Regions from separate parts of the Kitasatospora sp. NPDC097691 genome, predicted to be linked through region 2. Evidence: riboswitches for the same ligand, from Rfam matches in the RefSeq annotation. Region 2 holds a riboswitch; the other holds the start of a gene.
What was found. Region 2 has a riboswitch for cyclic di-AMP ahead of ABTY56_RS13735 (NlpC/P60 family protein). Riboswitches for the same ligand answer to the same signal wherever they lie in the genome.
Positions count from the first base shown of each region.

Region 1: another riboswitch for cyclic di-AMP. It lies ahead of ABTY56_RS16505 (transglycosylase family protein); the one in region 2 lies ahead of ABTY56_RS13735 (NlpC/P60 family protein).

Region 1 covers NZ_JBEORY010000020.1:5,327-10,879, reverse strand. The annotation lists gene ABTY56_RS16510 (cytochrome P450 family protein) at 1-1,250, shown strand, start outside; cyclic di-AMP (ydaO/yuaA leader) riboswitch at 1,494-1,662, shown strand; gene ABTY56_RS16505 (transglycosylase family protein) at 1,668-2,459, shown strand; gene eno (phosphopyruvate hydratase) at 2,734-4,020, shown strand; gene ABTY56_RS16495 (FtsB family cell division protein) at 4,139-4,621, shown strand; partial or broken gene ABTY56_RS16490 (DUF501 domain-containing protein) at 4,593-5,108, shown strand; gene ABTY56_RS16485 (Ppx/GppA phosphatase family protein) at 5,294-5,553, shown strand, end outside.
Region 2 covers NZ_JBEORY010000015.1:70,887-76,439, forward strand. The annotation lists gene ABTY56_RS13725 (NYN domain-containing protein) at 29-1,417, shown strand; gene ABTY56_RS13730 (C40 family peptidase) at 1,618-2,655, shown strand; cyclic di-AMP (ydaO/yuaA leader) riboswitch at 2,992-3,145, shown strand; gene ABTY56_RS13735 (NlpC/P60 family protein) at 3,156-4,274, shown strand; gene ABTY56_RS13740 (C40 family peptidase) at 4,502-5,548, shown strand.

The DNA of each region.
Region 1 (5,553 bases), on a different contig from region 2:
CGTACCCCGCCTACGCCTGGCTGCGCGAGCACGCCCCGGTGCACCGCACCACGCTGCCGAGCGGTGTCGAGGCCTGGCTGGTGACCAGGTACGCGGACGCCCGGCAGGCGCTCGCGGACGCCCGGCTGTCGAAGAACCCGGCGCACCACAGCGAGCAGGCGCACCGCACCGGCCGGGTGGGCATTCCGGGGGAGCGGCAGGCGGACCTGATGACGCACCTGCTGAACATCGACCCGCCGGACCACACCCGGTTGCGCCGGCTGGTGTCGAAGGCGTTCACCCCACGCCGGGTGGCCGAGTTCGAGCCGCGGGTGCAGCAGCTCACCGACCGGCTGATCGACGGCTTCGCGCAGCGCGGCTCGGCGGACCTGATCCACGAGTTCGCCTTCCCGCTCCCCATCTACGCGATCTGCGACATGCTGGGCGTGCCGGCCGAGGACCAGGACGACTTCCGCGACTGGGCCGGGATGATGCTGCGACACACGAAACCGGGACACGGCGGCAGCCAACGCGGCGGCGTGGGACGGGCGGTGAAGCGGATGCGGGCGTACCTGCTGGAGCTGATCCACCGCAAGCGCGCGGACCTCGGGGACGACCTGATCTCGGGCCTGATCCGCGCGAGCGACCACGGTGAGCACCTGACCGAGAACGAGGCCGCGGCGATGGCCTTCATCCTCCTCTTCGCGGGCTTCGAGACGACCGTGAACCTGATCGGCAACGGGACGTACGCGCTGCTGCGCAACCCGGGCCAGCGCCGGCTGCTGCAGGAGTCGGTGGCGCGCGGGGAGAGCGCGCTGCTGGAGACGGGCATCGAGGAACTCCTGCGCTACGACGGGCCGGTGGAGCTGGCGACCTGGCGGTTCGCGACACGGCCGGTGACCATCGGCGGGGTGGACATCCCGGTCGGCGATCCGGTGCTGGTGGTGCTGGCCGCCGCGGACCGCGATCCGGACCGGTTCGCGGACGAGAACACCCTGGACCTGGCCCGGGCGGACAATCCCCACCTGGGGTTCGGGCACGGCATCCACTACTGCATCGGTGCCCCGCTGGCCCGTTTGGAGGGGCGCGCCGCCCTGGCCACGCTGCTTTCCCGGCTGCCCGATCTGCAGCTCGCGGAAAGCCCGGAGAATCTGCGCTGGCGGGGCGGTCTGATCATGCGTGGCCTGCGGGAACTCCCGGTCGAATTCACTCCGGAGAGCCGCTCCCCGCATACGCCTCCGCACGCTCCTTCCGCGCCCCCGGCGAACTGACAAGAGGTGACGAAACGCCGGGAAACGTGCTGACGGAACGTCGCCCGGCAGGCTTCCAACGGGGCGTGAACGCCCATCAATGCGGACATAGTGGCGCCGTTGGTAGGCGATCGGACACGCGCCGTAATTTCTGTGTGATATCTGTGATATGAGCTTGTGATCGGTCTGAAGATCTGTCTACTCTCCCTGGAGTTCGCAGCTGCGGACCTCGTGCGCGGAACGCCGAATCCTGCCCGCCGCGTCACGGGAAACCGACCAGAACCCTGGGCAGGGGCGGGGGAACCAGGTTTGTTGCCGTTCCTCGACGGCTTGGGGTGAAGCCGCCCGAGCGGAATCGTTTCCGCGCACGGCGGCCGGGCCACCTCCCGGTCCGAACCCGACAGCTCACCTCGCAGGCGTGCGGAGAGGGACCTCTTCATGCTGTTCGTTGGAACTGGCCGTCACCGTCGTCGCACCCAGGCCGAGAAGGCCATCGCCGTCGCCGGTGTGGCCGGCGTCGGACTCGCGATGCCGCTCCTCACCGCCACCGGCGCCTCCGCCGCCCCGGTCTCCACCTGGGACTCCGTCGCCCAGTGCGAGAGCGGGGGCAACTGGAGCATCAACACCGGCAACGGCTACTACGGCGGCCTGCAGTTCACCTCCAGCACGTGGAAGGCGTACGGCGGCACGTCGTACGCGGCGCAGGCCAACCAGGCCAGCAAGGCGCAGCAGATCTCGGTCGCCGAGAAGGTGCTCGCCGCGCAGGGCCCCGGCGCCTGGCCGGTCTGCTCCGTCAAGGCCGGTCTGACCAAGGGCGGCGCCCCGGCGTCCGTCGACACCTCCTCGGACGCCAAGCCGCAGTCCGCCCCGCAGCAGCAGACGCCCAAGCGCCAGGCCCAGAAGCCGGCCGAGAAGCCGGTGCAGAAGCCGGTCGAGAAGCCCGTCCAGAAGCAGGCCCCGAAGCACGCCGCGCCCGACCGGGCCGAGAAGCCCGTCGACCAGTCGGCGCAGCAGTACGCCCCCAAGCACGCGGCCCCGCAGGCCGCCCAGCCGGCCCCGGCCGCGCAGACCGGTCACGACTACACCGTCCGCTCCGGCGACACCCTGTCGTCGATCGCCACCGCCCAGGGCGTGTCCGGCGGCTGGCACGCGCTCTACGACGGCAACCGCGGCACGGTCGGCGGTGACCCGGACCTGATCATGCCCGGCCAGGTCCTGCACCTCGGCTGAGCCCGTCCGCACCGGCACCGGTCCGGTGCCCGGGGTGCGCAGAGGGGGGTCGGTCCCACCGGCCCCCTTCGTCCGCATTCGCCCGCTCCGGTGGGACAAGCTGGGACAAGCAGGTGAACTACCGGTGGGTAGTGGGGCCACACGCTGAGACGGGACCGAGGCCGACGTGGCCTGGAGAGCCCGGGCGGTTAGGCTCTGGTCCGTAACGACTCCGCAATCGTCCCGCCGACAGCGTCACCGTCAGCGGGACCCTGCTTCCGCAAGGAGATGCCTCGTGCCGTCCATCGATGTCGTCGTAGCCCGTGAGATCCTCGACTCCCGCGGCAACCCCACGGTCGAGGTCGAGGTCGGCCTCGACGACGGCAGCACGGGTCGTGCCGCTGTCCCGTCGGGTGCCTCCACCGGTGCCTTCGAGGCCCTGGAGCTGCGCGACGGCGACAAGAACCGCTACTTCGGCAAGGGCGTGGAGAAGGCCGTCCTCGCCGTCATCGAGCAGATCGGCCCGGAGCTGGTCGGCTACGACGCCACCGAGCAGCGCCTGATCGACCAGGCCATGCTGGACCTGGACGCCACCCCGGACAAGTCCTCGCTCGGCGCCAACGCCATCCTCGGCGTCTCGCTGGCCGTCGCGCACGCCGCCTCCGAGGCCAGCGACCTGCCGCTGTTCCGCTACCTGGGCGGCCCGAACGCGCACGTCCTGCCGGTCCCGATGATGAACATCCTCAACGGCGGCTCGCACGCGGACTCCAACGTCGACATCCAGGAGTTCATGATCGCCCCGATCGGCGCGGAGTCTTTCTCCGAGGCCGTCCGCTGGGGCGTCGAGGTCTACCACACCCTCAAGGGCGTGCTGAAGGAGCGCGGCCTGTCCACCGGCCTGGGCGACGAGGGCGGCTTCGCGCCGAACCTGGACAGCAACCGCGAGGCCCTGGACCTGATCACCGAGGCCATCCAGAAGGCCGGCTACGTGCCCGGCCGTGACGTCGCGCTGGCCCTGGACGTCGCCGCCTCCGAGTTCTACCAGGACGGCGCCTACCAGTTCGAGGGCAAGGCCCTCACGGCCAACGAGCTCATCGAGTACTACGCCGAGCTGGTCGCCGCCTACCCGCTGGTCTCCATCGAGGACCCGCTGGACGAGTCCGACTGGGAGGGCTGGAAGGCCATGACCGTCAAGCTGGGCGACAAGGTCCAGCTGGTCGGCGACGACCTGTTCGTCACCAACCCGGCCCGCCTGGCCAAGGGCATCGAGACCGGCACCGCCAACGCGCTGCTGGTGAAGGTGAACCAGATCGGCTCGCTGACCGAGACCCTGGACGCCGTCGAGCTCGCCCAGCGCAACGGCTACCGCTGCATGATGTCGCACCGCTCCGGCGAGACCGAGGACGTCACCATCGCCGACCTGGCCGTCGCCACCAACTGCGGCCAGATCAAGACCGGTGCCCCGGCCCGCTCCGAGCGCGTCGCCAAGTACAACCAGCTGCTGCGCATCGAGGAGATCCTCGACGACGCCGCCGAGTACGCCGGCCGCGGCGCCTTCCCGCGCTTCAAGCACGAGGGCTGAGCACCCGCGCCAGCGCCAGCCTGACCGGTGCCCCGCCGTTCACCCCGTAGGGTGGACGGCGGGGCACCGTCGCGACCAGGAGGGGATACGGGAGATGGCAGGCTGGAGGATCCCGGGCTTGGCGGCCCGGCCTCGGTTCACGAGCCGGGCGACCGTCCTCGTCCTGGTGCTGTGCTCGCTGGTGGCGATCCTCGCCTACCCGACGCGGCAGATCATCTCCCAGCGCGCCGAGATCTCCGCCCAGCGGGCGAAGGCCGACCGCGTGCGCCAGCAGGTCGAGCAGCTGCGCCGGGACAGGGCCCGCTGGCAGGACCCGGAGTACGTCAAGGCGCAGGCGCGCGCCCGGCTGCACTACGCGGTGCCGGGGGAGACCCCGTACATCGCGGTGGACCCGGCCGGCCAGGCTTCCGCCAAGCCCTCCTCGTCCGCCGCCGGCGCCCCCGCCACCGGGGTGGCCGCCGGTCAGGCGACGGCCGCCAAGCCCTGGTACACCAGCATCTGGGACTCGGTCGACGCCGCCGACACGGCCGCGCCGGCCCCCGGCACCCCCCTTCCGCTCCCACCGTCCCCCGTTGGAGACACCTCCCCCCATGACCACTGAGAACCACCCCGCCGTCTCCGACGCCGACGTCGCGGCCATCGCCGCCCAGCTCGGCCGGGTGCCGCGCGGCCTGCGCGGTGTGGCGCACCGCTGCCCCTGCGGCAACCCGGACGTCGTGGAGACGGCTCCGCGCCTGCCGGACGGCACGCCGTTCCCGACGCTGTACTACCTGACCTGCCCCAAGGCCGCCTCGCTGATCGGCACCCTGGAGGCGGAAGGCGTCATGAAGGACCAGAGCGCCCGGCTCGCCGAGGACCCGGAGCTGGCCGCCGCCTACCAGAAGGCGCACGAGGACTACATCGCCCGGCGCGACGCGATCGAGGTGCTGGAGGGCTTCCCGAGCGCCGGCGGCATGCCGGACCGGGTGAAGTGCCTGCACGTGCTGGTCGGCCACTCGCTGGCGGCCGGCGAGGGCGTCAACCCGCTCGGCGACGAGGCGATCGGCATGCTGGAGGACTGGTGGGCCAAGGGCCCGTGCGTCTCCCCGGAGGAGGTCCGGGCGGCCGGTGAGCGGGTCGCCCGCAACCGCGCCAAGGACCAGGACCACGAGGCCGTGATCGCCGCCAAGCAGCAGAAGACCGCCCAGCGCGCCGCCAAGAAGCGGGCTGCGCAGGAGCCGGCCGAGGACGGGCCGGCCGAGGACACCGGCGGGCAGCAGGAGTCGCAGTGACCATGACCCGCGTCGCCGCGATCGACTGCGGCACCAACTCGATCCGGCTGCTGGTCGCCGACCTGGACCCGGAGACCGGGGAGATCACCGACCTCGACCGCCGGATGATCGTCAACCGGCTGGGCCAGGGCGTGGACCAGACCGGCCGGCTGCACCCGGACGCGCTGGCCCGCACCTTCGCGGCCTGCCGGGAGTACCAGGAGATCATCTCCGGCTTCGGCGTCGGCCCGGAGCGGGTGCGCTTCGTCGCCACCAGCGCCTC
Region 2 (5,553 bases):
CGTCGGCCCCGAGGCCGTCGAGGCGGAGATCGGTTCGTCCGACCCGTCCGATCAGTCCGGCCCGTCCGACTCCTCCGATGTCTCCGAGTCCGCGTCGGAGCGTGGCGCCGAGAAGCTGGACCGGCCGCTGCCCGAGGGGGTGCGCCGACGCGTGGTCGGGCTGGCCTCGGACGCGCTGGGCGGACTGCCGCCGGGCGAGCTCCCGCAGAGCCTGCGTCAGTACGTGAAGTTCACCCCCGCGCGGCGCGCCAAGTACGCGGCCACCGCGCTGGCGGCCGCGCTGGAGGCGGAGCCGGCCTTCCGGGTGCGGATAGCGGAGCGGCTGCGACTGGGGCAGCCGGACCTGGTGAGGGCGCTGGAGTCGGGAAGCGTCCCCGGCGCCGCCGATCCGATGGATGTCGCCGCCGCCGCCTACCTGGTGCGCTCGGCGGGTTGGAGCCGGCTGGTCGCCGAGGCCGGCGAGGAGGCCGAGCGGGCCGGCGCCGAGGACGCGGCCGCGGAGGCGGCCCGGCTGGTGGAGAAGCTGCAGGCCGAGCTGGCCGAGGTGCGGGCCACCGCGCGGGCGGACCTGGACCGGCAGCGCGCGGAGTTCGAGGGTGTCCGGCGGGAGGCCGAGTCGCTGCGCAAGAAGGTGCGGTCGCTGGAGAGCGACACCCGCCGGGCGCAGGCCGAGACGCGTCGGGTGGCCGGGGAGCTGGAGGCCGCGAAGGCGCAGGGCGCGGCCGAGCGCGGCGCGGCCGAGACCGAGGCGCGGCGGCTCAAGCACCGGGTGTCCGAACTGGAGAACGCCGCCGAGCAGGGCCGCCGGTCGGCCCGCGAGGGGCGCAGCGTCGAGGACATGCGGCTGCGGCTGCTGCTGGACACCGTGCTGCAGTCCGCCCAGGGCCTGCAGCGGGAGCTGGCGCTGCCGGTCTCCCAGATCCGCCCGGCGGACCTGGTGGAGGCGGTGGTGCCGGGCGCGGCCTCGCCGCACGACGTGGCGCGGCGGGGGCTGGCCGAGGACGACCCGGCGCTGCTGGACCAGCTGCTGGCGATCCCGCAGGTGCACCTGGTGGTGGACGGTTACAACGTGACCAAGACCGGCTATCCGACGCTGCCGCTGGAGCAGCAGCGGATCCGGCTGCTGGGCGGGTTGGCGATGCTGGCCCAGCGCACCCAGGCGGAGGTCACCTGTGTGTTCGACGGGCAGGACCTGGACGTTCCGGTGATGATGGCGCCGCCGCGCGGGGTCCGGGTGCGGTTCAGCCGGACCGGGGAGACCGCGGACGAGCTGATCCGCCGTCTGGTGCGGGCGGAGCCGCAGGGCCGTCCGGTGGTGGTGGTCTCCGCCGACCGGGAGGTCGCGGAGGGCGTGCGGAAGGCGGGCGCGCGCCCGGTGGCGTCGGTGCTGCTGCTGAACCGGCTGGCGCGGCCCTGAGCGTCGGCCCGGTAGGATGACACCTGGTCAGCGTCGTGTCCGCGACGGTGTGCGGGTGTGGTGAAGTCGGTGTGGGGAACGGAGTTCACGCCTTCGGGGGAGTGGCAAAGCGGATAGATCCGCACTAGGGTCTGGCGTCAAACCTATTTTCCGGTATCTCATCCGATCGGGTGAGTCCGTTGGAAGAAGGAGCCGGTCCCTTGGCCTCCCACCGCCGTCCCAAGCAGCCGAGCCGCGCGCGGGTCTCCGTGCTCACCGCTGCCGCTGCGACCGCGGTCGCCCTCTCCGCCCAGGTGGCCGCGCACGCCGCGCCGCAGCCGAACAAGACGGACGTCAAGGCGCAGATCGACCAGCTCCAGGAGGAGCAGGAGCAGGCGGCGGAGAAGTACAACGGCGCCAAGGAGCGGGCCGACCAGCTGCGCAAGCAGGCCGACCAGCTGCAGGACCAGGTGGCCCGCGGCCAGGAGCAGATGACCCAGCTGCAGGGCGGCCTGGCCGAGGTGGCGGGCGACCAGTACCGCAGCGGCGGCATCGACCCGTCCGTCCAGCTGATGCTCTCTTCCGACCCGTCCGGCTACCTGGACAAGGCCTCCACCGTCCAGCAGGCCAGCACCACCCAGGCCGAGGCGCTCAAGTCGCTGCTGGACGAGCAGCGCCGGCTGGACCAGGAGAAGACCGAGGCGGCCGCCGTGCTGGCCTCGCTGGACAGCACCACCAAGGACCTGAACCAGGCCAAGGCGGACGTCAACACCAAGCTGCAGGCCGCCCAGGACCTGCTGAACTCGCTCAGCGCCGCCGAGCGCACCGCGCTGAAGGCCCAGCAGGCGCAGGACGACCGGGCCTCGCGCGGCAGCGACCGGGTCGACCTGAGCAACCTGCCGCCGGCCAGCGGGTACGCCGCGGTGGCCGTCGCCAAGGCGATGAGCAAGCAGGGCTCGCCGTACGTGTGGGGCGCCACCGGCCCGAGCACCTTCGACTGCTCCGGTCTGATGCTCTGGGCGTACGGCCAGGCCGGCGTCTCGCTGCCGCGCACCTCGCAGGAGCAGGGCCACTACGGCACCGCGGTGCCCGGACTGGCCGCGGCCCAGCCCGGCGACCTGGTCATCTACGGCGGCGACATGCACCACGTCGGGATGTACATCGGCAACGGCATGGTGGTCCACGCGCCGCACACCGGTGACGTGGTGAAGGTGATGAAGGCCGACGCGATGCCGATCAACACCATTCGCCGGGTCTGACGGCCCGACACGCCGGAGGGCCCCCGACGGCCCCTGTGATCCGCGCCACCTCCGACGGGGGTGGCGTTCGGGTTTTCGACCGTTTCGCGGCGGACGGGTGAGACCTGATCAGCCTTGCGTGCGGTCGCGATCACCATCGGTCATTTTCACAAAAGAACTTGGGTAATCTTCCGTCTTTTTTCTGACAAGGATTTGAACCGATCACGGTTCAGTTACTAGGGTCGTGCCCCGAACCACCGCACTGTCGATCACCCAGCCAGGGTGGCGGCGGTGGTTACCGTCGAGTTCGCAAGGCAGCGGGGCAGGTCGAAGCGACTGCCCGACAGGGGAGCCCAGTGGTCGGGGGCGCTGCGGAGCGGAGCCGGGGAACCACGTTCCTCCGGGGTGAATCGGCGCCAGGTCGGCCGCTGGAACGGCCGTGAGGCGTCGTAGGGCATGCTTCCGGCCCGAACCCGTCAGCTCACCCGGTAGGCGGACGTAGGAAGAAGGAGCCCGCCTTCGTGGCGTCCCATCGTCGTCCCAAGCCAGCCAGTCGCGCCCGGGTCTCGATCCTGACCGGTGTCGCCGCCGCTGCCGTCGCCCTCTCCGCGCAGTCCGGTGCCCACGCCGACCCGCAGCCGACCAAGGACCAGGTCAAGGAGCAGGTCGACCAGCTCAACGAGCAGGCCGAGGTGGCGACCGAGCAGTACAACGCCGCCCAGGAGAAGCAGCAGACCCTGGAGAAGCAGGTCGCCGGTCTGCAGGACCAGGTGGCCCGTCAGCAGGCCCAGGTGACCGAGCTGCAGGGTGGTCTCGCCGAGATCGCCGGGGAGCAGTACCGCAACGGCGGCATATCCCCGACCGTCCAGCTGATGTTCTCGTCCAGCCCGGACAGCTTCCTCAACCAGGCCGGCGCGCTGAACCAGGCCGGTGACACCCAGAAGAACCAGCTGAAGCAGCTCCAGGAGCAGCAGCGCAAGCTCGACCAGGACCGCACCGAGGCCCAGGGCAAGCTCGCCGAGCTGGAGTCGACCACTCAGCAGCTGAAGGCCTCCAAGGACGAGGTCCAGACCAAGCTGAAGGCCGCCCAGGACCTGCTCAACACCCTGACCGAGCAGGAGCGCCAGGCGCTGCGCGCGGCCGAGGAGAAGGCCGCCGCCGACGCCAAGGCCCAGGCCGACGCCGCCGCGAAGGCGCAGCAGAACGCCGACCGCGCCTCGCGCGACAACAGCCGCACCGACATCTCCACGCCGTCGTCCACGCCGGTCAAGCCGATCGTCGCCGGCAGCTCGCGCGGCGGCGCGGCCCTCTCGGCCGCCGCCTCCAAGGTCGGCAGCCCGTACGTGTGGGGCGCCACCGGCCCGAGCTCCTTCGACTGCTCCGGCCTGATGGTCTGGGCGTTCAACCAGGTCGGCGTGTCGCTGCCGCGCACCTCGCAGGAGCAGGCCCACGCCGGCACCCGGATCGGCACCGACCTGTCCCAGGCCCAGCCCGGCGACCTGCTGATCTTCTACGGGGACGCCCACCACGTCGGCATCTACGCCGGCAACGGCCAGGTGCTGCACGCTCCCAAGCCGGGTGCCTCGGTCCGCTACGAGGCCGTCACCAACATGCCGCTGAGCGGCATCGTGCGGGTCTGACCCCACCTCGGCTCCTCCCAGGCCCGGCCTTCCACCACGGAAGGCCGGGCCTGCGGCGTTGGCGGCCGCTCGGGCCAATGTCCGATTACGGGTCAAATATTCGGGTCCGGTGGGGTTTGGACTCGCTTGCCCGGACTCGCTAACGTCTGCCACCGGACTCCCGCTCGACGGCCGCCCGCCATGGGCGGCCGCGGGGGCCGCGCCGCAGGATTGGAGCCGCTGCCGCCATGCCCGTGCACCGCCGTTCCCAACTGCTCGCCCGTGCGCTGGTGCTGACGGCGGCCGCCACCACCGCGCTGGGCGTGGCGACCGGCGGCGGCGCCCACGCCGCCCCCGGCAGCCCGGACCCGGCCGACCGCAAGGACGTCCAGGCGCAGGTCGAGCAGCTCTACGAGGAGGCCGAGCAGGCGTCCGAGCAGTACAACGCCGCGCAGGAGGCCCAGCGCCGGCTCCAGGGGGAGACCACGATCCTGCAGGGCGAAATCGCCGTCGCCCAGGACCAGCTCAACGAACTGCGCGGCGACCTGGCGACCGTGGCCGGGGCCGAGTACCGCGGCGGCGGGATGACCCAGACCGCGCAGCTGATGCTGTCCTCCGACCCGGAGGGCTACCTCGCCCGCGCCCGCACCATGGGCCAGGCGGCGCAGCGGCAGCAGGAGACGCTGCACGAGCTCGTCATCCGCCAGCGCCGGCTCGACCAGCGGCGGACCGAGGCCACCGGCAAGCTCGCTGAGCTGGACCAGGCCCGCCGCTCGCTCGCCGACGGCAAGCAGCAGATCCAGCAGCGGCTGGCCAGGGCACAGAAGCTGCTCAACGGCCTCGGAGCCGCCGAACGGGCCAGGATGGCCGCCCAGGACGCCCGGGACGCCGAGCAGCGCGCCACCCGCGGCACCGACCGGCTGGACCTCGGCACCGCCCCGCCCGCCTCCGAGCGCGGCGCGGCCGCGCTGGCCGCCGCGGTGCGGATGATCGGCTCGCCGTACGTCTACGGAGCCACCGGGCCCCGCGCGTTCGACTGCTCCGGTCTGATGTACTACAGCTGGCGGCAGGCCGGAGTGACCCTGCCGCGCACCTCGCAGGCCCAGGCGTACGCCGGCCGGCGGATTAACCTCTCCGAAGCGCGACCGGGAGACCTGGTGATCTTCTACCGGGACATGCACCACGTCGGCATGTACGCCGGCGGTGGCGTGATCGTGCACGCCCCCTACCCGGGCGCCAAGGTCCGCTACGAGAGCGTCAACGCCATGCCGGTCTCGGGGGTGGTCCGGCTCTGAGCGCG